Regions from separate parts of the Glutamicibacter sp. V16R2B1 genome, predicted to be linked through region 3. Evidence: riboswitches for the same ligand, from Rfam matches in the RefSeq annotation. Region 3 holds a riboswitch; each other region holds the start of a gene.
The links. A riboswitch is a leader RNA that binds a small molecule or an ion and turns the genes downstream of it on or off. The one in region 3 is predicted to bind S-adenosylmethionine.
Positions count from the first base shown of each region.

Region 1: it holds a riboswitch for S-adenosylmethionine, as region 3 does, so the genes downstream of both, FDN03_RS01765 (methylenetetrahydrofolate reductase) here and FDN03_RS04440 (ABC transporter substrate-binding protein) in region 3, are expected to answer to the same signal.
Region 2: it holds a riboswitch for S-adenosylmethionine, as region 3 does, so the genes downstream of both, FDN03_RS14215 (ATP-binding cassette domain-containing protein) here and FDN03_RS04440 (ABC transporter substrate-binding protein) in region 3, are expected to answer to the same signal.

Region 1 covers NZ_VATX01000004.1:51,457-57,502, reverse strand. Annotated here, with positions in the region: gene metE (5-methyltetrahydropteroyltriglutamate--homocysteine S-methyltransferase) at 1-1,263, opposite strand, end outside; gene FDN03_RS01765 (methylenetetrahydrofolate reductase) at 1,347-2,267, opposite strand; SAM riboswitch class I at 2,377-2,467, opposite strand; gene FDN03_RS01760 (hypothetical protein) at 2,832-3,236, shown strand; gene dgt (dGTP triphosphohydrolase) at 3,290-4,822, shown strand; gene FDN03_RS01750 (2-hydroxyacid dehydrogenase) at 4,980-5,927, shown strand; gene FDN03_RS01745 (NAD(P)/FAD-dependent oxidoreductase) at 5,924-6,046, opposite strand, start outside.
Region 2 covers NZ_VATX01000019.1:43,058-49,103, reverse strand. Annotated here, with positions in the region: gene FDN03_RS14220 (plasmid pRiA4b ORF-3 family protein) at 67-1,440, shown strand; SAM riboswitch class I at 1,715-1,804, shown strand; gene FDN03_RS14215 (ATP-binding cassette domain-containing protein) at 1,879-2,688, shown strand; gene FDN03_RS14210 (methionine ABC transporter permease) at 2,697-3,422, shown strand; gene FDN03_RS14205 (MetQ/NlpA family ABC transporter substrate-binding protein) at 3,465-4,340, shown strand; gene FDN03_RS14200 (hypothetical protein) at 4,510-5,418, opposite strand; gene FDN03_RS14195 (LysR family transcriptional regulator) at 5,480-6,046, opposite strand, start outside.
Region 3 covers NZ_VATX01000007.1:62,664-68,709, forward strand. Annotated here, with positions in the region: gene FDN03_RS04425 (ABC transporter ATP-binding protein) at 1-245, opposite strand, end outside; gene FDN03_RS04430 (ABC transporter permease) at 262-1,152, opposite strand; gene FDN03_RS04435 (ABC transporter permease) at 1,167-2,123, opposite strand; gene FDN03_RS04440 (ABC transporter substrate-binding protein) at 2,135-3,766, opposite strand; SAM riboswitch class I at 3,885-3,975, opposite strand; gene FDN03_RS04445 (ASCH domain-containing protein) at 4,371-4,835, opposite strand; gene ggt (gamma-glutamyltransferase) at 5,204-6,046, shown strand, end outside.

The sequences.
Region 1 (6,046 bases), on a different contig from region 3:
GCGTTCACGCACCTCCGGCACCGTGGTGCCCGGGTAGGCGGCGCGGGCGGCCAGCGCCCGCTCGGTGGCCACCAGTTCGCGGGCGATCGCATCCTCCCCGTGCTCCAGGCCGGTGGCCAGGGTGAGCACCTCGCTGACCTTCTGGTCCGCGAACGCCAGCCAGTCGGCCAGCCCCTCGGGCAGGTTCCCCTCCAGGGCCACATCGTGCGGCACGTGCAGCAGCGAGGTGGCGGTGCCCACCGCCAGGCGTCCGCCGGCGGCGGTCACCGCCTGGCGCAGGGCGCGCAGCGCGATCAGCGAGGCGCCCAGGTGGTTGCGCCACACATTGCGGGCATCCACGATCCCGGCCACCACGGTGGTGCCCTGCAGCTGGCCAAGGAATTCGGGCTGCGGGGCCACCCCGCGCACCAGGTCCACCTGCACCGCGTCCACCCCGGCCCGGGCCAGTACCCCCAGGCCCTCACCGGGGCGGGTGAGCTGCCCGGCGGTGCCGTACCCGGTGGTGACCAGCAGCGCCGGGCGCGGGCCGGAGGACAGCTGGCGGTACACGCGTTCGGCCAGGCCGCCGGGCACCGCGTGCCGGGCACCGGCCTCGGTGACCAGGGCCGGCTCATCGAGCTGCACCCAGCCCACCCCGGCGGCGGCCAGCTCGGCCAGCAGCTGGGCGTAGACCTCGACGAGCTCATCGATCCGGTGCAGCGGCGTGAACCCGGAGCGGGCGGCGCCCTCCTCGGCCTTGGCCAGCAGCAGGAAGCTGATCGGGCCGACCAGGGTGGGGCGGATGGTGTGCCCGGCCCGGGCGTGGGCGGTGAAGTTCTCCAGCAGCCCGGCGGGGTTGGCGCGCAGGGTGGTGCGCTCGCCGAGCTCCGGGACCAGGTAGTGGTAGTTGGTGTCGAACCACTTGGTCATTTCCAGTGGGGCGCGCTGCGCGTCACCGCGGGCCAGCGTGAAGGCGTCGGCGGTGCTCAGCGGGGCGCTGAGCACCTCGGCGAAGCGGGAGGGCACCGCCCCGAGCGCCACCAGCGTGTCCAGCACCTGGTCGTAGTAGGCGTGGTCCCCGGGCAGGGAGCCGTTCGCCGGGTCAAGCCCCAGCTGCACCAGGCGTTCCAGGTTCTGCTGCTGCACGGCAAAGGCCCGCTCGTGCAGCTGCTGCTCGGTCAGGGTGCCGGCCCAGTGCGCCTCCAGCGCCTTTTTCAGTTCGCGGCGCCGGCCGATGCGCGGGTAGCCGAGGATGCTGGCCTGCGGGAAGTGCTGCTTGCTCATGGTGTTCTCCTAGTTTTCTGCCGGGCCGGGGTGCCCGGCCGGGTCGTTGGGCAATTCGGTGGTTCGTCGGTGGAAGCGGGCGCCTAGGCCCCGCTGTGGGCGGCCCAGGATTGGGCCAAGGTGCTGCGGGCGCCGGGCAGCTGCAGCTGCTCGATCACGTCCAGGCTGCCGCGGTGGTCGTTGAACGTGTACAGGTGCAGCCCCGGGGCCCCGTCATCGAACGCCGCCCGGGCCAGGTCCACCGCCCAGCGCACCCCGATGCGGTGGCGTTCGGCGTCGCTGGTCGCGCTTTGCAGCGCGTGGGCCAGGATCGGGTCCGGCTGCACCCCGGTCAGCGCCGCCAGCCGGTTTAGCCGGCGCAGCGAATTGAGCGGGATGATGCCGGGGATGATCGGGATGCACACCCCGGCGCGGCGGGCCGCGGCGAGCAGCCCCCGGTAGTCCTCGGGCTGGAAGTAGACCTGGGTGATCGCATAGTCCGCCCCGGAGCGCTGCTTGCCCAGCAGCACCTCGATGTCGTGCTCGAAGCTCGGGGACTCGGGGTGGCGGTGCGGGTAGGCGGCCACCCCCACCCCCAGCCGGCCCCCGGCCAGGGAGGCGGCGTGTTCGTCCTCCACCTGGCGGATCAGCTCGATCAGGTAGCGGGCGAACGGGAATTCACCGCGCCAGCCCTGCGGGTCCTGCGGCAGGTCACCGCGCAGCGCCAGCACCCCGCGCACCCCCAGGGCGATGAAGTGGCGGATCAGCACGCGCAGCGACTGCGCCGACTCCCCCACACAGGTCAAGTGCGCCAGCGGGCGCAGCTTGGTCTGGGTGACGAGGTGTTCGATCAGCGCCAGGGACTGGGCGCGGCGGGCCGGGGTGCCCGAATAGGTGACCGAGACGTAGTCCGGGCTGGTGTCGGCCAGCTGCTCGATGCTGTGGTAGACCGACTCGGCCACCTCGCGGTTCACCGGCGGGTAGAGCTCGTAGGACAGGGACGGTGGGGCCACCGAACCGGGCATGTGTTCCTCCTCGTGTCAGCGACGAGGCAGTGCACCGTGACCCGCACCCTGGGGTGCGGCCGGCAGCGGCCGGGCCCGGCGCGGCGGCCGGGGCGGATCGGACGGTACTGCTCCATCGTTTCTGGCATTAGCACCTTTCGGTTTCCCGGTGGTTGCTGCGGCGTCGTCGAGCCAGATCTCTTAGCCGCTCTTGATGGGTTGTTGGTGATTCCATCGTTCGCCAGGGCCCGGCGGCGGCGCAAGCACGCCGGGCCGCGCCGCGTCATCCGCCGTCCCACCCCGTCATGTGACGCGTGAACGTTAAGATGACGCGATTCTTACGCCCGCAGTGTGACGCGTGGGCGGTGACCGGTTTTCCCCGGGTTGCCGGGGGCGCACCGGGGGGCAGGGCCGCTGAAGTGTTGCGCCGGGCGGCTTTGTGTGACGCGGTGATGACGCGCCGTGCGGCCCGTGCCAAAGCCCGGCCGATCACCTACACTCCGGGAAAGGATGAAAGTCTTCGGCCACTGGGTGCGCCGGCAGGGGCCGCGGGCGCAGGGGCCGAACCGGTGCCAAGGAGCCGCAATGTACACCGCAATCCGCCTGTCCTTGACCGTGGTGCTGTGCCTGGTCGCCTCGCTGGTGTTGCCGATGCTGTATTCGCGCCTCCTGCAGCCGCTGCGCCAGCAGGTGCAGTACGGCGGCACGGTCAGCGGCCTGCTGGTGCTGACCGGGGCCTGCCTACTGGTCTACAGGCTGCTGCTGGCAGTGCAGGGCCGGGTGCTGGAGGAGTTGCCCCGGCGCTGGCCGGCCGCCGGGCTGGTGGTGCTCACCGCCGCCGGCTGTGTGCTCTTGAGCTGGTACGGGCAGCTGAGCTGGTTTTTCGGGACCCAGTCCTTCCTGGCCGCGCTGGTGTACATCGGGTTCACCCTCGGTGCGCTGCTGCTGCGCCGCCCGGCCCGCCCGCTGGATCGGCGGGCCGGGGCATGACCCCGCACGCTTCCCGGACCGCGGCCGGTGCATCATCTAGGCTGGTGACTACGATGAATGCCAGGCAGAAGACCCACCTAAGCGGCGGGCGCGAGCGCGCCATCAGCGAAGCTGCACGCCCCGATGAGGACGAGTTCCGTGTGGACATTGAGCGGATCCGCTTCTCCCCCTACTTTTCCCGGCTCTCCGCGGTCACCCAGGTGATCCCGCAGGCCGGGGCCGGCACCGTGGTGCACAACCGACTGACCCATTCGCTGAAGGTGTCGGCCGTGGCCCGCTCGATCGCGATCGGGCTGCGCAACTCGGATCCGCGCACCCAACAGCTGGTGGAGGAGCTGGGCGGCTGCGACCCGGTGGTGGTGCAGGCCGCGGCCGCCGCCCACGACCTGGGCCACCCGCCGTTTGGGCACCTGGGTGAGCAGGAGCTGGACCGGGTGGCGCGGCAGAGCCTGGGGCTGCCCGACGGGTTTGAGGGCAACGCCCAGACCTTTCGCATCCTCACCGCCCTGGACAGCTGCGACGCCACCGCCCGCGGGCTGAACCTGACCCGGGCGGTGCGCGCCGGGGTGCTGAAGTACCCGTGGTCGCGCAACGAATGGCTGAACCAGCCGCTGCGCTCCCCGCAGGACCTGCCGCGCGGGGCCGGGAACCATTCGGGGGCCGGGGCGGCGAAGTTCTCCTGCTATGACATCGAGATCGCCGAGATGCACGATGTGCTCTCCGTGTTCCCGCGCATCGCCACCCACCAGCAGACCCTGGAATGCTCGGTCATGGACATCGCCGACGACATCGCCTATGCCGTGCACGACCTGGATGACTTCTACCGGGCCGGGGTGCTGCAGTACACCACGGTCTCCGCCGAGCTGCGGGCCTGGCTGAACCATTCGCGCTCCCTGGCCGAAATCCCCGAAGGGGAACTGGACATGCGCCGCCCGGGTCACGCGCTGGAGCGCACCTGGCGCCGGCTGCTGGCCAAGGACCCGTGGGTCGCCTGCCCGGAGGCGTTCCGCGACTCGGTGGAACGGGTGGAACACGACCTGGTGGAGGGGCTGCTGGCGGTGCCGTACAACGGCGGGCTGGAGGCGGACCGGGCGGTCACCGGCTTCACCCGGCGCTGGATTGACCGGCTGCAGGCCTCGATCGCGGTGGAACGCACCCCGGTGGTCCGCAGCGGCCACGTCCGGCTCGCGGACGCTGCCTGGCATGATGTGGTGGTGCTCAAGTTCGTGCACTCGCGCTTCGTGCTGGACCGCTCGGATTTGGCGGTCTACCAGCGCGGGCAGACCCGGATCATCTCCTCGCTGGCCGAGGGGTTCAAAGCCTGGCTGAATGACCCGGACGACGCCTCCCGCGCCCCGCGCCGGCTGCTGGATTCGGTGGAGGCCGCCACCGAGGAGTACCGCCAGCTGCGGGCCATGGAGCCCCAGCGCTTTGGGCCGGCCGGGGACGGAGAGGTCCAGCGCCTGGGCCAGGCCCGGGCGATCGTGGACTATATCGCCTCCTTCACCGACGCGCAGGCGGTGTCGGTCAACGCGCTGCTGACCGGAACCTCGGAAGGGATCTGGGAAGTGGGCCGCGGACTCTAGCACCCGGCCCGGTCGCTGCCGAACGCGCCCAACCTTCAGGCAGCCCCTGTCGGTCACATTGCCTGCGGGGATTGGCGCGGCGGCAGGGCTTGTGCCAAGAATGGTCTGGGGTTGGGTCCAAGCCAGGCCCCTGACTTCTACGACGGGATGAACCTTGGTGTTGCGTGTTCTTGTTCCCTCCAACGAGTTGGCCCGCCGCCTGGATCTGCCCGGGGTCGAGCCGATCGTGTGGCATTTGAACGACACTGCCGCGGATGCCCCGCCCGCGCAGGTGCTGGTGACCGAGCGGCCCCGCAACCCGCAGCACCGTGCCAGGGTCTCGCGCATTCCGGGACTGGAGCATGTGCACCTGATGTCGATCGGCTACGAGTGGGTGCTGGAGCACCTGCCCGCCGGGGTGGGACTGAGCAACTCGCGCGGGGCCATCGAGGACGCGACCGCCGAGCACTGCCTGGCCCTGGTCCTGGCCGCGCTGCGTGGGGTGGACACCGCCGTGCACCGCCAGCGTGAACAGCGCTGGGAACCCACCTGGGGCGGCAGCCTGCACGGGGCCCGGGTGCTGTTGCTGGGCTACGGCGGGGTGGGCCAGGAAATCGAGCGACGGCTGCTGCCCTTCAAACCAGCACAACTGCTGCCGGTGGCCCGCACGGCGCGCACCCTGCCCGATGGCACGATTGTCCACGGCGTCGATGAGCTGGATTCGCTGTTGCCGCACGCCGAAGTGGTGATCGTGGCGCTGCCGCACACCGATGACACCCAGCGGCTGGTCAACCAGGGGTTCCTGGCCCGGATGCGTGACGGGGCGCTGTTGGTGAACATCGGCCGCGGCGCCGTGGTGGACACCCCCGCCCTGTTGGCCGAGCTGGAGGCCGGGCGGTTGCGCGCGGCCCTGGATGTCACCGACCCCGAGCCCTTGCCGGCCGGCCACCGGTTGTGGCAGGCCCCGGGCTGCCTGATCACCGCGCACGTGGGCGGGAACACCCACCGGGTGATGGAGCTGGTCTACGACCTGGCGCTCACCCAGGTCCAGGCGCTGGCGGCCGGGACCGAAGCACGAAACATGATCCGCGCCGCGGCCGCCAGCCCCCAGGGCCGGATCCGCTAGTCCAGCGCGATCGGCCCGTATTCCTCCAGGAAGTGGATCGGGCCCGGGTTCGCCGCAAAGCTGTCCCCGCCGAAGTGGCGCATCACCCCGTGCACGGCATTCAGCCCGGTGGTCACCGC
Region 2 (6,046 bases), on a different contig from region 3:
GGGACGCGGCGCGACTGATCCTCCCGCAGTCTTCGCTCCAGTCCGCTGATCTGCAACGATGGGTCTATGACTTCTCGCGACCTGCTGACGCTGCGCATTGAATTGATGGAATCCCAGCCGCTGATCTGGCGGCGCATCCAGATTCCGGCCGACCTGGACCTGGCCGCTGCCGGTGACATCATCCAGATCGCCATGGGCTGGGACAACAGCCACCTGCAGTCCTTCCACAGCGCGGACCCCACCCAGGGATGGGGCAAGCCACAGACCGGAACCAGCTGGTATGACCAGCTTGCCCTGGACGAGGAGCTGGAGGGCCAGCCGCAGGAGGGCACCACACTCGGCCAGGCCCTGGCGGTCAACCCGGGAACCTTGTTCTACGTGTACGACTTCGGGGACAACTGGACGCACCGTCTGACCCTCGAATCATCAACCCCCTGCCCGGACGAGCAGTGCGCCGCCCGGGTGCTCGAGGGGGAAATGCGGGCGCCGGTGGAAGACAGCGGAGGATTATCGGGCTGGTACGACAAGCTGGAGGAGTTCCACGCCGAACAGCCCACCGAGGAGCAGCAGGAAACCATCGACTGGCTGCGCTGGCGCTCCGGCGATGAGCTCGACTTCGACCCGCTGACCTACAACCAGCAGGCGGCGAACCGCGAGCTGGAACTGTACTTCAGCCTCGTCTCGGGAGACTCGGTCTTCGGCCAGTGGCTGCGCGCCAAGCCCTCGGGGGTACGGCGCTACGCGCTGATCCTGGCCAGCGAGGCCGGAATCACCGACGCGGCGGAGGGGGCGCCGATTCCCGAATGGTTCTTCACGGAGATAGTTCGGCCTTTCCAGGTGCTCATTGAGCTGGCCCAGGGCGAAGGCATCAAGCTCACCCCCGCCAGCTGGATGAACCCGAAGGCCGTGGCGGAACTGGTGAACCGCCTGCAGTGGGAGGGCATCGACTACGAATCCTCCTCCCGCAAGCGTGAACACTCGATGCATACGGTGGCCCACTTGCGTGAGGTGGCGCGCATGGCCGGACTGGTGCGGGTCTACCGCGGGCGTGTGCTCGCCACGAAAAAGGGCAATGAACTGGCCGGGGATGAACAGCGCCTCGCCCGCCATCTGCTCAACGCCATCAACACGGCGGAAAAGGATGAGGGCCTGCGCGATGGCACCATCGCCTACTGGTTGTGCCGGGCCGCCGGGATCGAGGCGCTGAGCGACGCGGCGTCCGACTACATCACCGAGGTCATGAACTTGCTGGGTTACCGGATGGGGCCGCTGGGTCAGCCGTTGGGGCGCCATGCGGTCGTGCACCGCAGTACTCTCGCCCACCTGTTTGAGGAGCTCGCCCGGTGGCACCGACGCGACTCCGGGGGCTACTTCTCAAAGCCTGCCCAGGAACACGTGGACGAATTCGCGCGGATGGTGCTGCAGGCTCCCGTGTCCTGAGGCGCGCCGTAACGGGGCGAGAGACGAACCGGTCCACCGCCTGACTACGCTGTTGGCCTGCGGCCCCTAATGGGCCGTGCATTATGGCTTTGGTGTGCCCAGAATCTGGAATCCGCCTCATCCGTCGATTCACATGTCGTCACAGAAGCGGAAGATGACGGGATGTGACGCCCGAAATGTCGCCATAAGACTGATCATTGCAGCTTGTGACCTGCCCTTTGAGCCGTTCTCCATCCCTGCGCCAGACTGGTGGACAACGAAGGCGATGACCTTCAAACCATCCAGAGCGGCCGAGAGATCTGGCTCTACGACGTCGCGGCAACCACCCCCTGGGGCACGGTGCTACTGCCAGAAACGATGGAGAATTTCCTGGCTGACCCCTCCTCAGTGAGGCTGCGCGGCCGGGACGCTTCGTCGCGGTAAAGACGAGGAGTACACATGATCAGCCTGCGCAACGTATCGACAAGCTTCGGCACCGGCAGCGACGCTTTTACGGCCGTGGACAACGTGTCCCTGGACATTCCCCAGGGCTCGATCCAAGGAATTATCGGTTTCTCGGGAGCGGGAAAATCGACCCTGATCCGCAACATCAATCTCCTGCAGCGCCCGGACAGCGGTTCGGTCCAAGTTGGCGGCGTGGAATTGACCGAACTTTCAGAGGAAGAGCTGCGGCGCGAACGCCATCAAATCGGCATGATCTTCCAGCACTTCAACCTGCTCAATAACCGCACTGCCGCCCAAAATGTGGAGCTCTCGCTCAAGTTTGCCGGGGTTCCCGCCCGCCAACGGAGAGCGAAGGCCCAGGAGGCGTTGGCCATTGTGGACCTGGCCGACAAGATCCATTCCTATCCGGCCCAGCTCTCCGGCGGCCAAAAGCAGCGCGTGGCCATCGCCCGCGCCCTGGCCACGCAGCCCAAGGTGCTTTTGTGCGACGAACCCACAAGCGCCGTTGACCCGCGCACTACCGCCTCGGTACTCCAATACCTGCTGGACATCAACGCCAACCTGGGAATCACCACCGTGATCGTCACCCACGAAATGAACGTGGTCAAGGCCATCGCCGACAACGTGGCGGTAATGGAGGACGGGCGGCTGGTTGAACAGTTTGACCTGGCCGAGTTGAGGCAACCGGGTTTCAGCCCGCATACCGCGATCGGACGCTACCTGATCAGTGACGAGATCGTCCTGCAGCGCCCCACCGGCCATGAAGAACACCGCACCCCGCAGCTGTCGGCTGCCGCATCCTAGGAGACGTCTTGAGCACAATCTATCTTCCGCTTGCGGCCGCTGCGAGCAGCAACGGCGCAGTGGCCACCTTCAGCATTGACCGCCTGCTGGAACTGGGACCCGAGATCGGCGTCGCGATCGGCCAGACCCTGGCGATGCTGCTGGTCTCCATTCCCCTGGCGATCCTGATCGGTACCCCCTTGGGAATCTGGCTCTATTCCATGTCACCGCAGGGCCTGCGGTCCCGACCGCGGCTGCACCGCATCGTCGACGGTGCAGTGAACACCATCCGCTCCTTCCCGTTCCTGATCCTGCTGATCGCGATCATCCCGGTCACCCGGTTCATCGTCGGAACAACGGTGGGTACCGCCGCGGTGATTGTCCCGCTGACCATCAACGCGATTCCCTATTTTGCCCGCTTCGTGGAACAGAACATCACCCAGCTGGGGTCGGGCGTCGTTGAAGCCGCCAATGCCATGGGCGCCACCCGCGGGCAGATCATCCGCGACGTCCTGCTGGTGGAGGCCCGGCCGGCGCTGTTTGGCTCGATCACCATCATGACCGTCTCCTTCATCTCCTACTCGGCCATGGCAGGGCTGGTTGGCGGGGGAGGGATTGGCGACTTCGCCATCCGCTACGGCTACTACCGCTACGAGACCGGTGTCATGCTCCTGGCCATCGTGCTGATGATCGCGCTGGTGCACCTGGTGCAGGTCTCCGGCACGGCGCTGGCCCGGCGCTACGACAAACGATAGCCAGCACCCGTTACTTCACCTTCACTACTTCAAAGGAACACCATGTCACTGACTCGTCGCAGGATCATCACCTCAGCAGCCGCCTTGGCCGTCACCGGTCTGCTGGCTTCATGCGGTTTGACCGGCAATGTCAATGCCGGGAACGACAAGACCATCAAACTGATCGTCACCGAATCGGCGCCCACCCAGGAGCCCACAAAGATCGCCGAGCGCATCCTGGAGGAACAGGGATGGGATGTGCAGGCGACCTACGTCACCGACATTGTCCAGCCCAACCACGTGGTGGCGAACGGTGATTATGACGCGAATTTCTTCCAGCACGCAGCCTACCTGGAGCAGTTCACGGCGGATCAGAACATCGAGGTGGACCCGGCCTTTTACATGTACGGTTCACCGGCCGGGCTGTACTCGACCAAGCACAAGTCGGCGAAGGAACTGCCCGATGGGGCCAAGATCGCCATCCCGGTGGATCCCTCGAACAACGGCCGGGCCCTGGCCCTGCTGGCCAAGGAGGGGCTGCTGAAGATCACCGAGGGCAAGAGCGTCATCCACCTTTCGCAGAACGACATCCTGGAGAACCCCAAGAACTTCTCCTTCGTTGAGGTGGACCAGCAGTCGCTGTCCAAGACCCTGCCCGACGTGGATGCCGGCTTCCTGTTTGTGAGGCTCGGCGGGGAGATCGGGCTGACCCCGCAGGATGCGCTGCTGTTTGAGGAAGAGGAGGACGCCCTTCCCTACAACAACCTGGTGGCGGCAAAACCCGGTTTCATGGAGACCGAGAAGGGCAAGGCCCTGGAAGCCGCCTACCATTCCGATGAGGTGCGCGAATGGTACGAAGACTACCTCGACGGCGCACTGCCCACCCCCTGGGATCGCGACCCGGCAGCGGACCTCGCCACCTGGAACACCCAGAACTAACGAACACATCTAAAACGCCTGCGAGGGACAAGCCACCGGCTTGTCCCTCGCAGGCTCTACGCATTGCCGGGGTCATGGCCATCGCTCGTGCCCAATAACCCGTTCTCGTGAACGGTGGGCAGGAGCGCGTCACCCCGACGGGCCAGCGGGCCGAGGACCAACCGCTCGATCAGCCGACCAGGCCCATCCAGCGCTCATGCAGTTCGGAAATGATGTCATCGAGCACCGAGGCGGGGCGTTCGGCGATCAGGTCGGTGCCGTACACGGCGGCCAGCAGGGCGACGGCGTACGCGTCGGCTTCTGGATCCCGGGGCTGCTCGGCCTGCGGATCCTCGTCTTCGTTCTCATCGGCCCCGCCAAAGTAGGCGGCATAGGCTTCGGCGGCGGGACGGTCCAGGGAAGCGGCAACGGTGTCCACGATCCCGCGCAGGGCCTCGGCAGCGCTGCCTTCCAGTCCCTTCAGGTGCCCCTGCCAGTCCCCGGCTGCGGCGGTGGACTTCTCCAGGGCCGAACGCAGGATCAGTGCGGCGGCGGCGGCGGTATTCGCCGCCGGTTCCCCGTGGCTGAGGAACGCGGCCGACTTGGCCAGCGCCTTCGTGTTGGCCTGCGGTACCCGGGCGATGAGTGCGGTGACCGCGGCGCGCGGCAGCACCCCGGTGCTGTCGTTCTGGGCGCCCGTGGGACGTGCCGCATAGCCCATGTCCGCGCTGTCCAGCCCGCTCAGGTTCGCCGGGTCCCCGGCCGCGATGCCCTCGGGGCGCTCCACGGCGGCGAATTCGGTGTCGATCCAGCGCTCCAGCGGCTGCGGCGCGGATTCCGGGAAGGAGCCGGTCAGCTGCTTGTAGGCGCGCAGGGAGGCCAGCCACATGCAGGCGGCCTCATCGCTGGCGACCCCGCTGTTGGCCCACTCCAGGGCTTCGAGCAGACCGTCGGCCACGTACAGGGCCAGCAGTTCGGTGGCCCCGGGTTCGTGTCCCTCCCGGGCGTGGGTCGCGCCGTCGGCCAGGCCAAGCAGGACCGCGAAAACCTTGTCGGAGTAGTCGTCGGGCAAAACTTCAAAATCACCGGTTTGAGTCACGCCTCCCATTCTAGCCACGCCCCGGCCGCGCGCAGGTGCCCGGCCCCGGCCGGGTGCGGACCTAGGGTTCGGGGGAGGTGCAGATCTCCATGAAGCGGGCCACGGCCGCGGACATCGGGCGGCTGGCCTCCCAGATCGCCCGCAGCGGCCGGTTCAGGGCGGTGCCGGCAATGGGCAGCTGCACGAACCCGGGGTGGGCGGCGCTGCCTTCGATGGCCAGCCGGGAAATCACCGCCGGTCCCAGCCCGGCGGCCACCGCATGGGTGATGGCCGAGTTGGAGTTGAACTCCACGATCGGGGTGACCCGTTCGGTGCCCACATAGCTGTCCAGGAAGGCGCGGGTGCCCGAACCGGCCTCGCGCTCCACCAGCGCGGTGGCGGCCAGTTCGGCCAGGGTGACCGGGGTGCCGCGCTGCACCCACGGGTGGTGTTCGGGGGTGATGAGCACCAGCTGGTCGGTGTAGACGGTCAGGGCCACCAGCCCCTCGGGCACCTGCGGGGTTTCCACGAATCCCAGCGCGGTGTCGCGCTGCTGCACGGCGCTGATCACCTGGTCAGAGTTCATCACCCGCATCCTGGTGCGCACCGCCTGGTCGGCCTGGCGCAGCCTGCGGATCCAGGTGGGGGC
Region 3 (6,046 bases):
GTCACCTCGGTGCCGCCAAAGCGGATGGACCCCTCGACGCGGGTGCCGGCCGGCAGCAGCCCGATCAGCGCCTTGGTCAGGGTCGACTTGCCGGACCCGGATTCCCCGACAACGGCGAGGATCTGCCCCGAGGGGATGTGCAGGTCCAGCCCGTTGGCGGCCACCGTCCCGCCGGGGTAGCGTACCGTGAGGTCCTCGATGCGCACCACCGGTGCGGCGGGGGTGTTCTTGGCGTTCATTTCCATGTCCACTGTCCTTGTCCTAGAAGCGGAAGGCGCGGTTGATGCTGCGCCCCAGGGCGGCGGTGAGCATGACGGCCGTGACGATCACCAGGCCCGGCAGGGTGGTCAGCCACCAGGCCACCGACAGGTACTGGCGTCCCTCGGAAATCAGCAGCCCCCATTCGGGGGTGGGCGGCGGGGCGCCGAAGCCCAGGAAGCCCAGTCCCGAGATGGCCAGGATCGCCGCCCCCAAATCCACGGCGAGCAGGGCCAGCACCGGTCCGATCACGTGCGGCAGGATGTGCCGGCGCAGCACCGTGAAGTAGCCGCCGCCGCTCATCAGTGCCGCCTGCACGAAGTCGTGGGAGCGCACCCGCAGCACCTCGGTGCGCACCAGCCGGGCGAACGCGGCGATCGAGGCGATCCCCACCCCCAGGCCCAGGGACAGCGGCCCGGGCTCGGTGGCGGTGACCAGGATCAGCGCGATCAGGAACGCGGGCACCGCCAGCAGCACGTCCACCAGGCGCATGGCCACGGCGTCCGCCGCCCTTCCGGTGGTGCCGGCCAGCAGGCCCAGCACGCTGCCGAGCACCGAACCGATCAGGCAGGCCAGTCCCGCGGTCATCAGGGTTTGCCCGGTGCCGTGCACCACCCGGGAGTATACGTCGCGGCCCAGGTGGTCGGTGCCAAAGGGGTGGGCGGGGCTGGGGGCGCTCAGCTTCTGCGCCGGGATCCCGGTGATCGGGTCCGCTGCGCTGAACGCGCCGGGCACCAGCGCCCAGGCCAGCAGCAGGCCCAGCGGCAGCAGCATCCACCAGCGTCCCAGCCAGCGGCGCACCGGGCGGCCCGGTGCTGGCGCCGCGGTGGTTGGTGCCGGCTCCGGAACCGGCAGCCCGGCCGGGGTGGTGTTCTGTTCGGTCAGTACGCTCATGATCCCTTGTCCCTTCAGGCAGCCAGGGCCCGTGCCGAGCCGGCGTGGGCGGTAATGATTCGTGGGTCCAGCTGCGGGTGGATGAGGTCCACCAGCAGGTTCACCACGGTGAAGGTGGCGGCGGTGAGCAGCACCAGAGCCTGCACCAGGGGAATGTCCTGGACGGTGACCGCCTGCAGCACCAGCTGCCCCAGTCCGGCGCGGGCGAACACGGTCTCGGTGATCACCGAGCCGGCCAGCAGGGTGCCGATGGTGATCCCGGCAATCGACAGCGCGGCCGGGGCGGCGTTCTTCAGCGTGTGGCGGTAGAAGATCCAGGACTCCCCGGCCCCCTTGGCGCGCAGCACGTCCACGAACGGCTGGGCCGAGACCTGCTGAACGCTCTTGAGCAGCACCTGGGCGATCGGTGCGCTCAGGTGCAGGGCCAGCACCATGATCGGCACCAGCAGCGACAGCGCCGAACCGTCCGGGAACAGGGACATCACCCCCAGCTGCACTGCCAGCAGCTGCAGCAGCACCAGGCCCAGCCAGAACACCGGGATTGAAATGAACAGCGGCGGCAGGTTCAACAGCGCCCGGCGCAGCCGCTCACCACGGGCCAGGGTGGCCGCGGCCACCAGGGCCACCGCCAGCAGGACGGCCAGCACGAAGGCGCTGCCGGCCAGGACCAGGGTGGATCCGATGACCTCCCCGATCCGGGCGGCCACCGGCGCCCCGGAGGACAGCGAGTAGCCCAGGTCCCCGCGCAGCAGCGCGCCCAGCTGCCCCAGGTATTGGGTGATCAGCGGTTGGTCATAGCCGTAGTGGGCCTTCAGCTGTGCGATGGTGGCCGGGTCCGCGGCGGCGTCGGTGGACAGGAAGATGGTCACCGGGTCATTCGGCAGGGCCTGCACCGCCAGGAAAACCGCGGTGTAGGCCAGCCAGATGACCAGCAGGGCCTGGCCAACGCGCTTGGCAATGTATCCGCCCATGCTTCCCTCCCCTACTTGCCGCTCTTCCAGGCGCCCTGGAAGATCGGGGCGGTGCCGGAGGTGAAGTCGACGTGGGTGCCCGAATGCGCGCCGTAGACCTGGACCTCATCCCACAGCACCAGGGTCAGGGCCTTGTCCAGCACCAGGGCACGCTGTTCCTCACCGATCAGCTTCAGGTGCTCCTGCTCGGTGGTGGCCGCCTGTTCCCGGGTGAACAGTTCGTTCAACTCTTCGTCCGCGTTCAGCGTCTGGGTGTTGTTCGCCGGCCCGAAGACCGGCCCCAGCCCGCCGTAGGCGAACTGCCGGGTGCCGAAGAATTCGACCTTGTCATCGACCAGGGCACTGGTCAGGAACGTGTTGTCCGCTGCCCGGTTCACCAGTTTGACCCCGATCTCGCGCCACTGCTGCTCAATAAGTTCGAAGGCCGGCTTGATGACCACCGAGTTGTTCGAGGAGGCGACGGTGACCTCCAGCTTCTTCCCGTCCTTCTGCCGGATCCCGTCCGGTCCCGGAACCCAGCCGGCCTCATCCAGCAGCTCCTTGGACCGCGCCGGGTCGTAGGCCAATTCCGCGGAGAAGTCCACGAAGCCCGGGGCCTTGTGGTTCAGAATCGATGCGGAAATCACATAGCTGTCCGAAAGCACGGTGTCCTTCAGCGCCTGGCGGTCGATGCCCACCTGCAGCGCCTGGCGGACCTTGGCGTCGGCCAGCTGCCCGGAGCCAATGCGCACCGAGGCGTTGTTGGTGGTCAAATCCACGCCCTGCGCGGCGAACACCTGGCCGCCGCCGGATTTCAGCACCTGCTCATCCACCGGCTGCAATCCCCGAACCAGGTCCACCTGCCCGGACTGGGCGGCTCCGGCACGGTGTGCAACCTCCGGCAGGTACTTGATGACCAGCTCATCCAGGTAGGGAGCCCCCGGGTTCTGGGCACCCTGCGGAGCCCAGGCGTAGTCGTCGCGGGCGCTGAACACCACTTCCTCATCGGGCTTTTCCGAGGCGAAGACGAACGGTCCGGAACCCACGATCTTGGAGATCGCCGACTGCCCGGCGTTGTCCAGCTTCAGCGTTTCGGGGGCCACCAGCCCGGCGGTCACCGAGGAGGTGGCGCGCAGGAAGTTGGCGTCCGGACGCTTCAGGGTGACCTGGACCTTGTTCCCGTCCAGCACCTTGGAGGACTTGTACGCCGAGAAATCCACGTTCGGCTGGATCTGCGCATCCTTGATGCCCAGTCCCAGCGCGTCCAGGTTCGCCTTGACGGCCTTGGCATCCAGTGCGGTGCCGTTGGAAAACGTCACCCCGTCACGAATGGTGAACGTGTACTGGGTCTTGGTCTCGTTGGAGGTGAAGTCACTGGCGATCCACCCCACCAGCTTGCCCTGCTCGGCGTCAAAATAGGTCAGCCGGTCCAGCACCGAGTTCAGCACGTTGGCCTTCTCGTAGAACCGGGCCGCCTGGGTCTGCCAGTTGTCGATGGGGGTGACCTCGGCGTAGGTCAGGGTTCCACCCTGCACCGGGTCGCCGGCTGGCTGTGCCGACTCGGTGTTCGGGCTTGCCGCGCCGCTGCCGCCGCATGCGGTCAACGACAGCCCCAGGGCCGCAAGCAGTGCGGTGGCTTTCAGCGCCAAACGTGGTGGCCGCATAATCCGTGTTCCTCTCGGTTTAGCCCGAGGAGCACGCTGAATTCAGGTCCCTCCCGCGAAGGGAGGCAAAACAGGCAGACATCCGCCCGTGTGCGGGGACCGTTGCGAAATCTAGCAATCTCCATCGGTCCTGGCCTTAGCACCGCTCCCCGTCGGGGTGGTTGCTGCGACGTCAACGAGCCAGGTCTCTCAGTCGCTCTGGATGGTGTTGTTCCGGTGGGTGTTCCGGGTGATTTCAGTGTGCGGCGGGGACATTCATGTGACCAACCATGACGAAACATCGACGTCACATCGCCACCGAGGAGGCGACAAAGGCTCGGCAGCACCGTAACAATGGGGTCACACGCGCCGGTAAGTCATTGTGTGAAGGCGAAAACCGCAGATCCTTGACAATTCCTCCGGCAGGGTGGCGCCGGTGCCACCGCGCCCGCTGTAGTGGGTGGCGCGGGTTTTACACGCCTCCGCGGACCGGGGGCAGTACCGTGCAGCAGCCGCAGGGCCGGGCCGGCTTGGCCTTGTCCCGCAGTTGGAGCCCTGTGAAACCCTGTGCAGATTCCTCATCCACGAGCCGGCAGATCCACCGGCGCGGAAAAACCGCTGGGGGCTACGCCCTGCCGGGGCCCATAGGCCAGGCGACAACGAAACGCTCAAGCACGACCCGGAAACCCGGCTGCGACGTCAGGGTCGGATCCCATTGGTGTCCAGCAGCCCGCTGGGTGCGACGCCAGTACTTCTCATGCTCGCGGCGCCAGCTGGCCAACGAGCGGTCATCCTCCCCTTCGGCAAAGGCGAAATCGGCGTCCACGTGGTCAAAGGCCGCCAAGGTGACCTCGGTGGTCTGCAGGATGAGACGCGCCGTACCGGTGGAATCGCAGGCTAGCCAATAGGCGCCTGCCTCCGGCAACGGTTCACCGCTTGCCGTGTACTCGTTCTCCAGGCTCGAGGTTGCGCGCTTATCCCCGTCGGAAACTGCGCGCAGCAACGCATCGGCCAATGCGGGACTGTCCCCGAAGTAGTCAACGACAGGCAACACCTCGGGTCGCAGGACCCCGCCCCCTGCCCAAAGCACATAGTCGCCCCACAATTGTCTTGCCCGCGCGAGGTCGACCGGCGGGAGCCGGGAGGCCGAGGAATCCATGGCCCCAAGCCTAGTGCTTTCCGCCATGGGCCGGCGCTGCACAGGGGCCTTTCATTGCCTCTGCCCGGAACCAAGGTTGCGCGCAAAAATCGGCGGGAAAGGCATATGGTGCTTCGTGCGCAGAAACCGCTGGCTCCTCTCCGAAGGACTGCCCCGCCCCGGAGGCACTGCGCCGAAAGCCGGTTCCTCAGGGCAACCACAACTTTTGGAATGTGATGCGTCTCACTTCCATTGGATGTGGTGCACTTCGCCTAGCTTGAGGGGGTCAGAACCCATCAACCCCCAAGGAGCGGGTAGCTGTGCACCCACGATCACTTCGCGCCCCAGCCTGCGCGATCAGCCTGGCGTTGGGCTTGACCGCGCTCAGTCTGGCGCCGGCCCAGGCGGAACCACGCCAAACCGAGAAGCAAGCCACCGCCACCGGTTACGGTGGCGCCGTGGCCACCGTCGACCCGGAGGCCTCTTCCGCGGCGATTTCCGTGTTGCGCCGCGGCGGCAACGCCGTGGACGCGGCGGTGGCCGCCGCCGCGACACTGGGAGTCGCCGAACCCTACAGCGCTGGCATTGGCGGCGGAGGCTACTTCATGTACTACGACGCCGACACCCGGAAGATCAGCACGCTGGACGGTCGGGAAACCGCCCCGGCCGCCATGCCCCACGACGCCTTCATTGATCCGCAGACCGGCAGCCCCTACCCCTTCACCCCGGAGCTGGTGACCAGCGGGGTGTCCGTGGGCGTGCCCGGCACGCTGGCCACCTGGGATGAGGCACTTGACCGCTGGGGAACGATGAGCCTGGGAAAGGCCCTGCAGCCGGCCATCAAGACGGCCACGCGCGGCTTCGTCGTGGATGAGACGTTCCGCGAGCAAACCCTGGATAACAAGGAGCGGTTCGAGGCCTTCGAGTCCACCAGGAAGCTGTACCTTCCCCGAGGGGATGCCCCCAAGGTGGGCACCGTGTTCAAGAACCCCGATTTGGCCAAGACCTATCGCATGATTGCGCGCCGTGGCATCAACTCGTTCTACCGCGGTGAGCTCGCCGAGCAGATCGCCGCGACCGTGCAGGCCCCGCCGGTGGTGCCGGGAACCGAGCTGCCCGTGCCTGCCGGCCACATGACCGCCGCGGACCTGGCACGCTACAAG